DNA from 2 places in the Shewanella sp. N2AIL genome. Region 1 is predicted to be linked to the other one. Evidence: riboswitches for the same ligand, from Rfam matches in the RefSeq annotation. Region 1 holds a riboswitch; the other holds the start of a gene.
The links. A riboswitch is a leader RNA that binds a small molecule or an ion and turns the genes downstream of it on or off. The one in region 1 is predicted to bind thiamine pyrophosphate.
Positions count from the first base shown of each region.

Region 2: linked by a shared signal. The riboswitch ahead of MO387_RS12920 (TonB-dependent receptor) and the one ahead of thiC (phosphomethylpyrimidine synthase ThiC) in region 1 are both predicted to bind thiamine pyrophosphate.

Region 1 covers NZ_JALBYT010000018.1:22,079-25,502, forward strand. The annotation lists gene MO387_RS12010 (hypothetical protein) at 218-1,537, shown strand; TPP riboswitch at 1,705-1,803, shown strand; gene thiC (phosphomethylpyrimidine synthase ThiC) at 2,005-3,424, shown strand, end outside.
Region 2 covers NZ_JALBYT010000020.1:39,336-42,759, reverse strand. The annotation lists gene MO387_RS12920 (TonB-dependent receptor) at 1-1,478, opposite strand, end outside; TPP riboswitch at 1,533-1,658, opposite strand; gene MO387_RS12915 (YcfL family protein) at 1,750-2,145, opposite strand; gene MO387_RS12910 (PaaI family thioesterase) at 2,287-2,784, opposite strand; gene MO387_RS12905 (PaaI family thioesterase) at 2,771-3,298, opposite strand; gene hinT (purine nucleoside phosphoramidase) at 3,295-3,424, opposite strand, start outside.

The DNA.
Region 1 (3,424 bases):
AGCATTAGCGTAAGCACTGCGCTTGTAACGTGTTGCATTCGCGTTGAACTTTACCCTGTTTGCCTCCTCTAATCTGCGTTGAGCACTCGCAAGTAAATGCAATCATTGGATAATTCTCTTTCAATATTCAGCAACTCGATATTGGATTTGAGTGCAATTGTTCCACGTTAAGCATCATCGAAATCAATTGAGACTACACAAAACCTAAGGATGGATTTTGCCTTTTCAACGTCAACCCAAAGCCGCGCCTTTATTGACAGTATCTCCTACAGCAATAGCGATTGGAGATGATACTGATAGTGCTTTGCTTTTTTCGGTCACATCGCCAGAAGGCGAGACTTTTATTGCATTTGATCATCACCTCGGTGATCTGGATACTGCTCAAACGCCTGTTTTTACCACTGATGCCGAGCCGTCAGCGTTCAATCGCGGTGCAGACCATTCAGCCTCTAAGGATGACATCAAAGGCATAGCTCAAGTTAAAGCCCAAGATTTAGTACTGCAAGAAATCCATGCTGAACATCAAGATCAACATCAAGATAAATTGGTTGCTGAGTCTGAATCCAAACCTGAACTGTCTAGGATAATACAAACCCGTGCTCAAGGATTGGGGTTACGTACTCGTCAGCCGTATTTCAAAGGATTAAGTCTGCTTTGTTTTGTGCTCTTAGTGCATGCGTGTTTATTTTTACTTATCTGCATTTTGTGGCGCCCACAGTTAAATCCCTTTGGATTAACGGAAACAGAAAGCCGGGGCCCTAAAGTAACGGCGCTTAAAGCTTACTTTATTTATGCTCCCGCGGTAGAGAAGGCTGAAAGCGCTGCGCTAGAAACAGAGATCAAGGCCGAGGATAAGACTGAGATGACAAGTTCTGTTACGCCTACAATTGTTCCCACGCCTGCAACTCAAGTTAAGCCTATGCCAATATTTGAAAAGGTCGTGCCTGAAAAAGTAGAGTCGGAAAAAGTGAAGCCAGATACGGTTAAACCGGACATCACTCAATCGAGCCAATCTCAATCAAGTGCCCAAAGTGAAGTACAGTCCGCGGAAGTGACGGCAAAAAAACCAACTAATACGCTTGATACCACAGAAATAAAGCCGCAGCTTGGCGCTAAGAGTTCGTCCGCAGCAGAAGGTGAGAGCACAATAGCGACAAGCTCAAGCATGAGTTTATTCACCCAGCAATATTTTGAACGTCAGCGCGAGCAAGCGCTCGATGATCTCGTCATTGAACAGGCCGATAAATTCACCCGGAAATCGAATATGAGTGAAATGAGCCCTGAGATGGAAGTGTTATTTGTCCCTAACGCCGATGATTTCGGTGGCACAACGAGTCTAGATTTACCCTTAGACCCAAATCGTATTGTGCGTAAAGGGGATACTTGTTATCGCGTCGTCCGTCTGGGGACACAAATTAATCCTAACGCCGAAAATTTAGGTTTTCCCATTAACTGCAGTGGCAAAAAAATCAATCAAGCTATTGATGATGCCATTCAATCTCGATTAAACAAAATGATGCTCAAACCCCATAAATAGTGACTTTCTTTTATGATCTATTTTCACGATAATCACAACTTTGCTAGTTTAATTTAATTTACTTAATTAAAAACAACAAATTATGAATCTTTATTTTGGATTGGTAGTTAAGGTTTTTAATTACTTTTTTCCTTGTTTGTTGCTGCCGCTTCTGTCTATACTGCGCACTCATCTTGTCGGAGTGCCTCTTGGCTGAGACCGTTTATTCGGGATCCGTTGAACCTGATCAGGTTAAAACCTGCGAAGGAAACAAGCGTAATAACACACATTAAATCGCAAAAATAGACGGCTTTAACACCTGTTTACTCAGCAGTGTTTTAAGCCTTAATGTTTAGATTTAATTGTTATTGAGCAGGGTAACTCAATTTTTGAAGCCAGTGTTGGCCACAAAAATTGATTGCCATGTCCAGCTATCAACAACTCAATTCTCCAGACAAGCAACTCCATTTTTTAACGTGAGATTGCTTATGTCCAGTTCAAACCAAAACCCAGCTGTAGCTGCCAATGCGATAGAAATCACAGCGCCAGAATCGACAATCCCTAATAAATCGACAGTGCCTAATAAATCGATCGTGCCTAAGGCGCCGAGTCGCCGCGAAACCCGCGCGCAGGCCCAAGCCTTTATCGATACGTTAGCGCCACTGCAACATCCTAATTCACAAAAGATTTATCTCGAAGGTTCAAGTGCCGATATTCGCGTTGGCATGCGACACATTCTGCAGACTGACACGCTGGTGGGCGGAACAGATGATGCGCCTATCATGGAGAAAAATCCGCCAATCCGAGTGTACGATTGCGCCGGACCTTATTCCGATCCTGAGGCCGACATCAATGTGCGTCTAGGTCTTGGTAAATTAAGACAAAACTGGATCCTAGCCCGCAATGATACAGAGCAATTACCCTGCGCGACCTCAGATTTTACCCAACAAAGACTCGCCGACGACGGTTTAGACCATCTGCGTTTTGAGGCGGGTTCGAGTGCCATTGTCCGCCCACGCAGAGCGCTGCAGGGCAAACGAGTTAGCCAATTACACTATGCCCGTCAAGGGATTATCACGCCCGAAATGGAATATGTGGCGATTCGTGAGAACATGGCACTTGCCGAAGTACAGGATGAAATCCTCAATCGTAAAGCCAAGGGCGAAGCCTTTGGTGCCTTAGTCGGCGAACCGATTACCGCCGAATTTGTCCGCGCCGAAGTTGCCCGTGGCCGCGCGATTATTCCGCTGAATATTAACCATCCAGAAGCCGAACCTATGATCATAGGGCGTAACTTTCTGGTGAAAGTGAACGCCAATATTGGTAATTCTGCGGTGACCTCTTCCATCGAGGAAGAAGTGGAAAAGCTCGTCTGGTCAACCCGTTGGGGCGCAGATACGGTAATGGATTTATCCACGGGGCGTTATATCCACGAGACCCGCGAGTGGATCATCCGCAACTCGCCAGTGCCCATCGGCACAGTGCCGATTTATCAAGCGCTGGAGAAAGTGAACGGCGTGGCAGAGGATTTAACCTGGGAAGTGTTCCGCGATACCTTGATTGAACAAGCTGAGCAAGGTGTTGATTACTTTACTATTCATGCTGGTGTGCTGCTTCGTTACGTGCCGATGACGGCTAAACGCGTTACTGGGATCGTTTCCCGCGGCGGTTCAATCATGGCCAAATGGTGCCTGAGTCACCACAAGGAAAACTTCCTCTACAGCCATTTCCGTGAGATCTGTGAGCTTTGCGTTGCCTACGATGTATCCCTGTCTTTAGGTGATGGTATGCGTCCAGGCTCGATTGCCGACGCTAATGATGCTGCCCAGTTTGCAGAGCTTGAAACCTTAGGTGAGCTAGTCAAAATCGCGTGGGAATACGACGTACAAACCATTATCGAAGGGCCGG
Region 2 (3,424 bases), on a different contig from region 1:
GCCTTGTAACCGCGCGCGACACGGACATATGCGTTGTGTGAGTCATTCAGCACTTTACTCACTGCAATATGACCACCCCACATGGTTTCGCTCGGGTCGAAATTATCGTTATTCGTATCTGAGTAATGGCTATTGCGGCGCTCTAAACGTAAACCCACAGATAAGGCATAATCTGAGCCCAGATCCGTATCGAGCTGACCAAACAAGGCATAGTTCGTCGCTTCATACTCAGAGTCTAAGACTTCATCCGGCCAAGTATTGTATTCAGAATACAATTGGTTATCTTCTTTCAGATTCATGGCGTACACACCAAGCAACCAATCTGTGCTGTCCGCAAAGATTCGGCCCTGCTCGGTAGAACTTAAGCGAAACTCTTGCGACACAGTTTTACGTTGGCCAGTTTTATCCCAAAAATAATCATATTGGCACGGCGCCAGATTGCCATCGTCATCACTGCATTGCTTAGAAGCCCAATACTCTGGGTTCGACCAATCGCCATCGTAACTGTAATGGTGATCGGTATTCGCAAAAGAGGTTAACGAAGTCAACTCAAAGGTTTCGGCACCAGAATAGGTCGCTTTAAAGCCTGCGCCTGTGGTGCGCTGGCTATCGACACCCGGTTGATCCGATGTCGTCTGGGTCGGTGAATTGGTTAAACTCCACACATCGTAGCCATTATCAAAATCGGCGTGCAGCACAGTTAAATCAAACTGCAAATCGTCAGTCGCATACCAGCGCAGCTTAGCGCGGCCGCTGAACTCATCGCGGCCATTGGTATCGTCACGGCCTAAATAGAGGTTGTCGTGGTAGCCATTTTGTTGATGTTGCTGCAGTGACACGCGATAAAGCAGCTTGCCAGAATCCGTTAATGGGCCAGAACTGAAACCGCTAAACGTGCGTAAATCATCATCGCCTAACGAGACTTCGCCGCCATGTTCAAACACATCGGTGGGATCGTTACTTTTCAGATAAATCAGTCCCGCTAAAGCATTGGCGCCATAACGTGTGCCCTGTGGTCCACGCAGCACTTCGACTTGCTGTAGATCGTACATGCTCGACACCATACCAATACCGGATAAATCGATATCATCAATGATGTAACCCACAGAAGAATTAGGCGCACCTTGGTATTGCTCTTGCTCACCTACACCGCGAATTTGAAAATATTTTGGCCGCGAACTTCCACCTGACCAGTTAAAGTTAGCAATAGAATTAAGCACATCCTCGAAATGCTGCGCGCTTTCATCTTGAATTTTTTGACTGTCGATAACGGTAATACTTGAAGGCATTTTTTCTAAGCTTGAACTGCGAAAATCCGCCGTCACTACCATGACTTCCATCTCAGTACTGGGATCGGGTTTATCGATAGCGTCGGTTTGTGCAAATGCAGCAGTGCTCAGCGCGGCAGCAATGGCTAATGCCAGCGGCGCTCGGGTTAAAAACGGGGAATGACGGTTTGACGTTTTACGGTTTGACATAGGACCTCAAATATAATGTTTGAGATCCGGCAACGAATAAGCGATTCAGAAGTGTGCTGTTAATTGGCCCATTCCTACGCCGGTATTAGCCGGATCAGGTTCTAAGGGTTCGTCAGCTGACATCTCAGTTTGCAGTAATCAACGTAAATTCATTCACTGCAAACACCCCTTGGCGGCGCCTAGTATACATGAGTAATAGCATGGGATGACACATTTACGTCATAAAAAGAAAAATGCCAGCATAGCTGGCATTTTCTGGGCGAACTCAGGCTTAGTTCGAGAAGGTTTCGCGCACGTACACATCAAATTTAACCACTTGGGCATTAGGTGCCACGGCGGAGACTTGCAATTGTTGCTTGCCGTGTAATTTGACCGATTTCCAGCTGGTTGCCTCATCTTCTATGGTGTAACCGCTGGCGTCGTACCAAGTGAATTTATACTGCACACGCATGTCAGTTGATGATTTGCTAACAATCAACGCTGAGCCCTGCACTAAATCACCGACTCGGCGTGCATCCACACTCTGTACCGCAATATCTCTGGCAAAGCTGGAATTATCGACGCGGGTTTCACCCAGTGAACTCACTGAAATACCTGCGGTATGTGAGGCACAAGCACCTAAGGTCAGCGCCGCGGCCAATAATAGTCCGGTATAAATTTGTTTCATATATTTCTCCCAGTCACGCGACTAAATGCGCGGCTAGCGCGCATTATTCCCTATTAAACGACAAGCTAAGTGAACTGTGCTGAACTTATGCTTAACAAGACAGACTTAATCATCACTCAACTATCTACTCACTAAAACGAGTTAATCAATCAGAAAGTGCGCCCGTGCCGTAGCAATAAGCTGCTTACGATTGGTTTGCCAACAATCAATATTCACGTTGGCGACTCGTCGACCCTGACGGGTAATACGACACTCAGCAAAACTATCCTTGTGCAGACCTGCACGTAAATAGTCGATTGAAAAATCAACGACTTTAGGCACCTTTGCCGTTTGCATAAATACCATTAACTGCACTATCGCTGACATTTCCATAAAGCCCGCAATCACGCCACCATGAATGGCGGGCAACACAGGATTACCGATATTGTCGTCATTAGCGGGCAATTTAAAAATCAGTTCATCACCAAAACGCTCCACCTTCATGCCAATAAATTTGGCATAGGGAACGTGCTCAAGTAAATGGCCAAAATCATTAAGTTCAGTGGCGCGTTTAACTATGCCTTGCACATCGATAGGCGCTTTGACTTGGGCGTGTTGAGTGGGACTGGCAGTGCCAAGTTCCGAATTATTTGCGCTCATCAGTATCTCCTATCTCAGGCACAGCTTCACCCATCAACGCTTGCCTAAAGGCATCACCGACCATTTCTGGGCTGATCCGCATAAAAGAGCCAACAGCATGGGCAATGGGATCATCTATGCTGTCTTGATAAGCAATCGCGCGGGTAAAGGCAATATTGGAGGACAACTTGTAGCATTCCGCAAATCCGAACACAGGTTTATGGGGCTGAGCGGGCTTCATATAATCCACCCGCAAATCGAGCGTGGGTGAGATTTCTAACAATTTGAATTTATGGAAAATTGCACTGACCACTGCACTGCCACAGGCAGTATCCATTAAGGTAGTGATCACTCCACCATGGATAACGCCCGTATCGGGATAACCAATTAATTCAGTGCTGTAGGGCAACTCAATCAACACATGGTGCTCACTCGCCTCCAATACGGTTAAACCGAGACGGCGACACTGAGCGAGTTGATCCACAAACCGCTGCGCCATTTGGGTCAGCGGGAAAAAATCCGAATTTACCTTCATTTGCCTTGGCTCAACATGGGCCCCAGAGGCTCCCCGCCCACAAGGTGAAAATGAATGTGATAGACTTCTTGTCCACCGTGTTGATTGCAGTTCATGATCAGTCGGTAGCCATCTTTAGCAATCCCC